Regions from separate parts of the Vibrio ishigakensis genome, predicted to be linked through region 1. Evidence: predicted binding sites of a transcription regulator. Region 1 holds the regulator's gene; the other holds the start of a gene.

The links. Region 1 encodes PurR, which represses purine synthesis genes. Its sites were predicted from a motif close to TNANGNAAACGTTTNCNTNA; they were not measured.
Region 2: a site for PurR is predicted at 2,760-2,779, ahead of metK (methionine adenosyltransferase). Genes of this name have one in related genera too.

Annotation. Positions count from the first base shown of each region.
Region 1 is NZ_AP024881.1:1,863,804-1,868,886, forward strand. It holds gene cmoM (tRNA uridine 5-oxyacetic acid(34) methyltransferase CmoM) at 1-524, opposite strand, end outside; gene elyC (envelope biogenesis factor ElyC) at 691-1,458, shown strand; gene torD (molecular chaperone TorD) at 1,527-2,174, shown strand; gene purR (HTH-type transcriptional repressor PurR) at 2,299-3,312, shown strand; gene Pcarn_RS08410 (TVP38/TMEM64 family protein) at 3,464-4,144, shown strand; gene Pcarn_RS08415 (DUF7577 domain-containing protein) at 4,145-4,456, shown strand; gene Pcarn_RS08420 (alpha/beta fold hydrolase) at 4,437-5,083, opposite strand, start outside.
Region 2 is NZ_AP024881.1:2,547,425-2,552,507, reverse strand. It holds gene Pcarn_RS11665 (SprT family zinc-dependent metalloprotease) at 1-309, opposite strand, end outside; gene Pcarn_RS11660 (DUF2189 domain-containing protein) at 393-1,190, opposite strand; gene metK (methionine adenosyltransferase) at 1,468-2,622, opposite strand; gene tkt (transketolase) at 2,970-4,964, shown strand; gene Pcarn_RS11645 (glycosyltransferase family 2 protein) at 4,996-5,083, opposite strand, start outside.

The DNA of each region.
Region 1 (5,083 bases):
ATTCCCTGCAAAACATGAGGTATGTTGCCACAGACCACATTCTTCATCACCAATCCGTGGTGGTTGTAGAACATGACCGATGCCATGCCTTGCGGTTTTAGGTGCGTCATCAATTTCTTGAGGGCATCCTCCGGTTCGGCAAGCCATTCCATCACCGCATGAAATAGGATCAGATCGACCTGTTCATCGAGGTGATGGTGTAACTCCTGTACAGGAGCGTGGATAAATTGATACTGCTCCAGCAACCCCTTGTTCGCAATTTCTTGCTTTGCTAAGTTCAGCATTTCGTTAGATACATCACACAAAATGACTTTATGTCCGAGCTCAGCAAGTTTTTGCGACATTTGTGCTAAGCCGCCACCTGCGTCTAAGATGGTGAGCGATTTCGAGTTCCCATCCATTTGAGATAGAATTCGGTTTAGGTCTTCCCAAACTATTGTTTGCCTGATGTTACCTTTGTCAGAACCATAAATGTTCTCGGCAAATTTATCGGCGATGTCGTCAAAATTGCGATCTTTTCTCACGGCGAGCATGTGGTTATAGAATCAAGTTTGGTATTGTGTCACAAGAAGATGAAGAATAAAGAGGGAGCGCTTTGAATGGCGATTTTTTCGGCCAATCTGGGCGCATTATTAGCCGTAATTATGCATACCTCGACTTAAAATCATTTAGGGATATATTGTTGTAATCATGTTTGAACTTAAGAAACTCATTTCTGCGTTTTTGATGCCTCTGCCTGCCATGCTCATTCTTGGCTTCATTGGTCTCGCTCTGGTGATGTTCACACGCAAGCATAAGTTTGGCTGCATCGTCATTTTCATATCACTGTTTTCTATCTTTGCCATCTCGTTCCAACCTATCTCGACCTCTCTACTAAAACCGCTAGAACGCAAATACACTGCCTTCTTGCCGACCACTGAGAATATTGACTACGTGATGGTTCTTGGCAGTGGTCATGTTGTAGATGCGGAGATCCCACCCACTTCTGAGTTAAGCCGTACTGCCCTAATGCGTCTGTCTGAGGGTATTCGTATTCTGCGTATGTATCCTGGCAGTAAATTGATTCTCTCAGGTTATTCAGGCGGTACAGAGATCAGCCAAGCGAGAATGATGGCGCAGGTTGCTCTGGCGCTTGGGGTTGCTAAGCCTGATATTATCTTGCTTGAAACCGCGCAAGATACCTGGGAAGAGGCGCATCAAGCTGCCGGCTTTGTTGGCAATAAGAAGCTGGTGTTAGTGACTTCAGCTAGCCATATGAATCGGGCTCTGGGGGAGTTTAATGAGGCGGGTCTAGAGCCGGTGCCTGCACCGACTAACTACCTTGCTCACTCCAACATTGAACAGGCTTGGGTAAAATACACCCCACAAGCTCAGTATCTAGAGCAAACAGAACGCTACTGGCATGAGACCCTCGGTACTTGGTGGCAGAAGATACGCAACCTTGTCAGTAGTAAATAACTGATTCATAATTCATATAGTTAAATTTTGTTACAAGGGCGCCGATGCGCCCTTTGTTGGATCTTACAATGCAAGAAATCAAGAAATTCAATGAGCAACGCGCCGAAATCTACTGGTGGTTCTCAAGCCTATTCTCAAAAGAGCTGACTGACGAAGAGCTCAAGGCGTATCAAAGCCAACAAGTTCGCGGCTTCCTACAAGGCCTATCTGAAAACGAAGAGCTAAAGAAAGCCACTGATGGCGTCATCGAGTCTCTAAACAAGCTTCAAGACAGAGAGGATGCGCAGTTAGAGTTATCTGCCGACTTCTGTGAGCTGTTTCTAACCTCCGATAAACATGCGGCACTTCCTTATGCCTCTATCTATCTCGATGACAGCAAACTGCTTAACGGCAAACCAGCGCAAGAGATGGCGGCCTTGATGCAGGAAAAAGGCATTCAGGTTGATAAGAACTTCAACGAGCCGGCGGATCACCTTGCTATCCAGCTCGACTTTCTCGGAAATCTCATCATCCGCTCAAACGAGCTTGAGCAAGAAGCCCATATGGAGGTAGCCCTAGCCGAGCAACAAGCCTTCATCGAACAACATTTGCTGACCTGGGTGCCTCAGTTTTCAGAAAACTGCACCAAGTTCGACGAATTCGGTTTTTACGCCTCTGTAGCCGAGCTTTTGGTGGCGTTTTGTGAGCTGGATAGTCACTATCTTGCGAACGATTGATGAATTCTCATTTTGTATAGAAATGCGTTGTCACTTGACGCATTTCTAGCTAGACTGCCCTCCGCAATCGATTGCACTACTCTTAAGTAGGTCCCTACACTTCTTCAGGTTTACAAGGTAAAGCATGGCTACCATCAAAGATGTAGCAAAGCTGGCTGGCGTTTCGACGACCACAGTTTCGCACGTAATTAACAAGACGCGCTTCGTAGCAGAGTCTACCCAAGAGCGAGTAATGAAAGCTGTTAAAGAGCTAAACTACGCGCCAAGTGCGGTAGCCCGTAGCCTGAAGTGTAACTCCACTCGTACTATCGGCATGCTGGTAACTCAGTCTACTAACCCTTTCTTTGCTGAGGTTGTAGATGGTGTTGAGAGCTATTGCTACCGTCAGGGCTATACATTGATCCTGTGTAACACTGGTGGTATCTACGAGAAGCAGCGCGACTATATCCGCATGCTGGCTGAAAAGCGTGTAGATGGACTTCTGGTTATGTGTTCTGACCTAACAGAAGAGCTGCGTGAAATGCTGGACTCACACCCTAACATCCCGAAAGTTGTTATGGATTGGGGCCCAGAGTCATCAATGGCCGATAAGATCATCGATAACTCTGAAGAAGGTGGCTATATTGCTGCGAAACACCTGATTGAGAATGGTCACGACAAGATTGCATGTCTAACTGGTCAAGCAGAGAAACTGGCTTGTATCGAGCGTGTTGCTGGCTACAAGCGTGCCCTTGCTGAAGCGAACATCGAGTTCAATCCTGAATATATCCTTGAGGGTAACTTCGAGTGTGATACCGCAGTAGAAGCCGCTGACAGACTTGCCGCTATGCCAATCGAGACTCGCCCTACTTCTGTGTTCTGCTTTAACGACATCATGGCACTTGGCCTTATCAGTCGCCTGCAACAGCACGACCTTAAGGTTCCTGAAGATATCTCAGTTATCGGTTATGACAACATCGACCTAGCCGCTTATTTTGCGCCGCCACTGACCACTATCCACCAGCCTAAGCGTCGTGTGGGTAAGACAGCATTTGAAATCCTGCTTGAGCGTATCAACGACAAAGAGCACGATCGCCGCGTATTTGAGATGCAGCCAGAACTTATCTCACGCGATAGCGTTAAGAACCTAAACGCTTAACTTCGAAAGCGGATGATACCTCATCCAAGCTCGAATTATCCAATCAATTCCAAACGGTACGTAAATAAACGTGCCGTTTTTTATTTTGTATGAAATTTTTCTATGTCCTACTCTGTCCCTATAGCTAAGTGAACTTACTTAGGTCAGGACGATGAATAAGAAATTGATAATTGGCGTAATTTTGGTTGCAGCTATCATTCTACTTGCGGTCAACTTTGGGCAATACCTCACCCTCGAAAACGCTAAAGCGCAACAAGCTGCGTTAAACGCTCATATAGAACAAAACTTCGTTCTGTCTGCTGCTCTCTACTTTATTGGTTACATCTTTATCACAGCGTTTTCTATCCCAGGAGCTGCCGTGGTGACGTTATTAGGTGCCGCTCTATTCGGTTTTTGGACCAGCTTAGTATTGGTGTCGTTTGCCAGCACTATAGGTGCGACTCTGGCTTTCCTAAGCTCTCGCTACCTGCTTCGCGACTGGGTACAAGCTAAGTTTGGTAATAAGTTAGATACCATCAACAAGGGCGTGGAAAAAGACGGCGCATTTTATCTATTCTCGCTTCGCCTTATTCCAGTATTTCCATTCTTCCTGATCAACCTTTTGATGGGTCTGACCCCAATCTCAGTGGCAAAATTCTACCTATTTAGTCAGCTAGGTATGTTGGCAGGGACTATGGTTTATCTAAACGCTGGTACTCAACTTGCTGAGATAGACAGCCTAGCAGGCATAGTATCCCCGACCGTACTGGCATCCTTTGCACTCTTGGGCCTGTTCCCACTTATCGCTAAATGGATAATGAACAAGATAAGACCCAATCAATCGGTCGCTTAGATGAAGATATATATTGCAAAAAATCCACCCGAAGCTCACTTTATCAGTGAGCTTTTACTTGCGGAGAAGATACCTGTTGAGGTTCGAAGTGTTGGCTTGTTTGGCCTTCAGGGCGAACTACCGATGGATGATTCCACCCAGCCCCATGTGTGGCTGCTAGACCCTGCCTACAAAGAGAAAGCGGAAGCCATTATCAAGGCATATATGGAAGCGGACGAGCAGGCCGATTGGACCTGTAGTGAATGTGGTGAGGTTAACGAAGGGCAGTTTGCCCTTTGCTGGAACTGCGGGGCTAGCTCACCGACTGAATAAAGGCGATGGACTCGCGGTTGAACTGCTGAGGCTTTTCCACGTTACACACGTGGCCGCAATCCTCAATCTCGATCAGCTTACTGTGCTCGTGCACTGAAACCATCTCTTTAACCGGCTTAATAAACATATAGTCTTTGTCGCCCATCAGATAGAGGGTTGGAATATCCAACTCTCGCTCCTTGAAGTAGCGCATCAGAGGGTTCACCTCAGCCGCCAATCTAAACCAACGCTTAAACTCTTTTTGACACAGCTTACGCGCTTCGCGAATAAACATATGGCGAGACTCTACCTGGCCCTTTTGCGGCATGATGATCCATGCAAACAAGCTATACAGCCACATGTATGGGATAAAGTTCTTACTCAGGTCACCGAGTTTAACTAGGAATTGAGAACGAGCATCGAAGCGAGTTACCGCACCGCCCAAAACCATAGAGCGAACACGATGAGAGGCGATCTCCGCCATGTTGCGCACGATAATGGTGCCAAGAGACATACCCACGAAATGGGCTGATGAGATCTTTAGATGATCCAGAACCGCGACGATATCCTTGGTTACCGCTTCAAAGGTGTAGCGTTTGTTGATGATATCAGCGAGAAGGTTATTTGATTTGCCGTGACCGCGAAGGT
Region 2 (5,083 bases), 680 kb from region 1:
TATCTTAAATACTCGCTCCATAGTGTATTGCCATTCTTTTCCATGTGGGCGAACGCGACCAAACAGTTGATAGGTTATTAGATGGGCCAACTCGTGAGGCAATACCTCTTCGATGAACGCCTGTTTGTTCTCTTCGGCCAATATAGGGTTCAGCTTGATGATGTTCTTTTGTAGCAGAGCTTGCCCCGCAGCTTTCCCGCGCAGATTCAAAAGTAGTTCAGGTTTGGGAAACTGCTTATCGAAGTGTTTATTAGCGGTTGCGAGTAGGCTGTCTAGCTTCTGATTTAGCTTGAGCTGATATTGATTCATCTTGGAGCAGGTGTGGTAAAACTGACATCAGTGTATCTGTTAGCTGAACATAAAAAAAGCGGGCATCAAGCCCGCTCGATTGTTTAGTGATGTTTTTTCTGTATGGTGGCGTGGTACGCATGCCATGTTCCGTAGCCTAGGATAGGCATGGTTACTATCATGCCAATGCCATAGGTAGCAAAGCCGATCAGTACACCTCCGCAGATGATCACCGCCCAAACCGCCATAGGTGCTGGATTCTTTCTTACCGCATTAAAGCTGGTGAAAACTGCCGTCATCATGTCTACACGGCGCTCTAGCATTAGCGGAATAGAAAATACTGAAATGCTGAACACTAGGCTAGCTAAAATGAAACCTGCGATAGAGCCCGTGATCAGGAAAGGTGCAAACTCGATAATACTAGCCCCGGCTACCGATGGGTATAGAGCATGCAACAGGGCTGCAATGCGCATCCAGAAAATCATGGTAACAACCAAAAGCACAGCGAATGCCCATTGTGAGGTAGAGTTTCTACCAATGGCTTTCATCGAGTGTACTAGGTTTGGTTGTTTACCTTTTTCTCTAGACCAACTTACGTCATATAAGCCCAAGGCCAGAAACGGCCCTATTAGCATGTAGACGATTAGTGCTGGCAACACCACGAGGTGAGAGTGCACACCCTGAAGGTTAATTAAGCCCACAATGCCCGCTGCTGCGGCAGCAAAACAGAAGCCATAAAAGAAGCTAATTATGGGTGAACGCACCATATCGTTGAGACCCATGGCTAACCACTGGAATGGGTCTGAGATGCTTATCTGGTTACAAGGTATGGTCTTAGCGTATTCGCCGTCGCTGATACGCTCAGAATCCTGAAAGTCGTTTTCATTAAATGTACGAGGCATGACATCCTCCTGTTTTTGTCCCGTAAACTCGTCACCTGCTTCGAAGTAGCGCTCTTCTCTAATACGAGGGTGACGGCAAACTGTAGCCAAAAATTTTTTCATCGTTCCTGATGCTATACAAAACTTGATTGGCTTCACAGTTCCTTCAGGTATAACTATTGTCGCTGATGGTGCTAAATACAAATTTTGCACAGAAATTGTGCTTGCTAGTTTTCTACAGGTATAAAAAAAAACCTCAGCAAGCTGAGGTTTTTTCAAGATTAGGGTGTCGAGGCGATTACTTAATGCCTGCGAACTCTTTCAGCATTTCTGCTTTGTCAGTCGCTTCCCATGGGAACTCTTCGCGACCGAAGTGACCGTATGCTGCCGTCTTCTTATAGATAGGCTGAAGAAGGTTTAGCATCTCTTGTAGGCCGTAAGGGCGTAGGTCGAAGTGCTGACGTACCGCTTCGATGATGATGTCGTGAGACACTTTCTCAGTACCGAAGGTTTCAACCATGATAGATGTTGGATCAGCAACACCGATAGCGTAAGAAAGTTGGATTTCACAACGATCGGCCATGCCTGCCGCAACGATGTTTTTAGCAACGTAGCGAGCTGCGTATGCCGCAGAACGGTCAACTTTAGATGGATCTTTACCAGAGAATGCACCGCCACCGTGACGAGCTGCGCCACCGTAGGTATCAACGATGATCTTACGACCTGTAAGACCACAGTCACCCATAGGACCACCGATTACGAAACGGCCAGTTGGGTTGATGAAGAACTTAGTTTCTTTGTTCAACCACTCAGAAGGAAGTACAGGCTTGATGATGGTTTCCATCACAGCTTCACGTAGGTCTGGAGTAGAGATGGTGTCACAGTGCTGTGTAGAAAGAACTACAGCATCGATACCAACGATCTTACCTTGGTCGTACTGGAAAGTTACCTGAGATTTTGCATCTGGGCGCAACCATGGAAGGGTGCCGTTCTTACGAACTTCAGCTTGCTTCTCAACTAGACGGTGAGAGTAAGTGATAGGAGCTGGCATAAGAACGTCGGTTTCGTTAGTTGCGTAACCGAACATGATGCCTTGGTCGCCCGCGCCTTGATCTTTAGGGTCAGCTTTATCAACACCTTGGTTGATGTCTGGAGACTGCTTACCAATGGTGTTTAGTACTGCACAAGAGTCAGCATCGAAGCCCATGTCAGAGTGAACGTAACCAATTTCACGAACGGTTTGACGAGTTAGCTCTTCGATATCAACCCATGCAGAGGTGGTCACTTCACCACCAACCATTACCATACCGGTCTTCACGTATGTTTCACACGCAACACGTGCTTTAGGGTCTTGCTCAAGAATTGCGTCTAAAACCGCATCAGAGATTTGGTCTGCAATTTTGTCAGGATGTCCCTCAGAAACCGATTCAGAGGTAAACAGGTGCTTAGCCATGCTGGGCTCCCTTATTCTGTAGTTAAGAAAAGACGCTTAAAGCGTCTTTTTTGATGATTATTTAGTAGATGTTTCTACTTCTGGACGTCTATTCTAATTTTGAATGAGTGAAATACAAGTTTTTTTGTATATAAAAGTTAGCCAAACGATTGCGCGATATGGGGCTAGTTTATGTAAATTGGCTAAAACTTGTTGCACACCAAAGTTTGAATAGTTGCGTTTGCATATTTGAAAGGGTTTGCGGTAATAATTATGCTCTGCGACAATAGTCGCGCTTAGTGCTCGTCCTAGTTGGGCATTAAGGTCAGGAATCATTTAATCAATTGCATACGCACTCAGGAGCAGACATGTCTTCCCGTAAAGATCTAGCCAATGCAATCCGCGCTCTAAGCATGGATGGTGTACAAAAAGCTAACTCTGGTCACCCAGGCGCCCCAATGGGGATGGCTGATATTGCCGAAGTATTATGGCGTGGTCACTTGAACCACAACCCTTCAAACCCAGAGTGGGCTGACCGCGACCGTTTTGTACTTTCAAACGGCCACGGCTCTATGCTGATCTACTCTCTGCTTCATCTATCAGGCTACGAGCTATCTATCGATGACCTGAAAAACTTCCGTCAGCTTCACTCTAAGACTCCTGGTCACCCAGAGTACGGCTACGCACCGGGTATCGAGACTACCACTGGTCCTCTAGGTCAAGGCATCACAAACGCTGTAGGTATGGCGATTGCTGAGAAAGCTCTGGCGGCTCAATTCAACAAGCCAGGCCATGACATCGTTGACCACTTCACTTATGTATTCATGGGTGACGGCTGTCTGATGGAAGGTATCTCTCACGAAGCGTGTTCACTTGCGGGTACTCTAGGCCTAGGCAAGCTGATCGCATTCTGGGATGACAACGGCATCTCTATCGACGGTGAAGTTGAAGGCTGGTTCTCTGACGATACTCCTAAGCGTTTTGAAGCGTACGGCTGGCACGTAATCCCAGCGGTAGACGGTCACGATGCTGACGCTATCAACGCAGCAATTGAGGCGGCTAAGGCGGACCCACGTCCTACTCTTATCTGTACTAAGACCATCATCGGCTTTGGTTCTCCAAACAAAGCAGGTTCTCACGACTGCCACGGCGCACCACTAGGTGAAGCTGAAATCGCAGCGGCACGTGAATTCCTAGGTTGGGAGCACGCACCATTTGAAATCCCAGCTGACATCTACGCTGAGTGGGATGCGAATGAAGCGGGTAGAGCTAAAGAAGCAGCTTGGAACGACAAGTTCGAAGCATACTCAAAAGAATTCCCTGCAGAAGCGGCTGAGCTTAAGCGTCGCGTAAACGGCGACCTTCCTGCTGAGTGGGAAGCGAAGACTGCAGAAATCATCGCTGACCTTCAAGCAAACCCAGCGAACATCGCATCACGTAAAGCATCTCAAAATGCGCTAGAAGCGTTCGGTAAGATGCTACCTGAGTTCATGGGTGGCTCTGCTGACCTTGCTCCATCAAACCTAACCATGTGGTCTGGCTCTAAGTCTCTTGAAGCTCAAGACTTCTCAGGCAACTACATCCACTACGGTGTGCGTGAGTTCGGTATGACGGCGATCATCAACGGTATCGCACTGCACGGCGGCTTCGTACCTTACGGTGCAACCTTCCTAATGTTCATGGAGTACGCGCGTAATGCTATGCGTATGGCGGCTCTGATGAAGGTTCAGAATATTCAGGTTTACACTCACGACTCAATCGGTCTGGGTGAAGATGGCCCAACGCACCAACCTGTAGAGCAACTTGCTTCTCTGCGTGTAACTCCAAACATGAGCACATGGCGTCCATGTGACCAGGTTGAGTCTGCTGTGGCTTGGAAACTGGCTATCGAGCGTAAAGATGGTCCAACATCTCTGATCTTCTCTCGTCAAAACCTTGCACAGCAAGAGCGTGACGCAGAGACAGTAGCAAACATCGCTAAGGGTGGTTACATCCTCAAAGATTGTGAAGGTGCGCCTGAGCTGATCATCATTGCAACCGGTTCTGAGGTTGAGTTAGCAGTAGCAGCGCAAGCTGAGCTTTCTGCACAGGGCAAAGCTGTACGCGTAGTATCTATGCCTGCAACTGACGTGTTCGACAAGCAAGATGAAGCATACCGTGAAGCGGTTCTACCTGCATCAGTAACTAAGCGCATCGCAGTTGAAGCGGGCATCGCTGACTACTGGTACAAGTACGTTGGCTTCGGTGGCAAGATCATCGGCATGACTACCTTCGGTGAGTCTGCACCAGCAGGTGAACTATTCAAGATGTTTGGCTTTACTACTGAAAACGTAGTAAACACAGCGAAAGAGCTTCTAGCTTAATCGTCTAAATATCTAGATGAGAGCCAGCAGATTACTGCTGGCTTTTTTTATGTCCGAAGAAAGGCGTTCTGAGGTATGTAACCATCTTTCGCTCCTTTCGTCCCCGGCTGACGTTATCT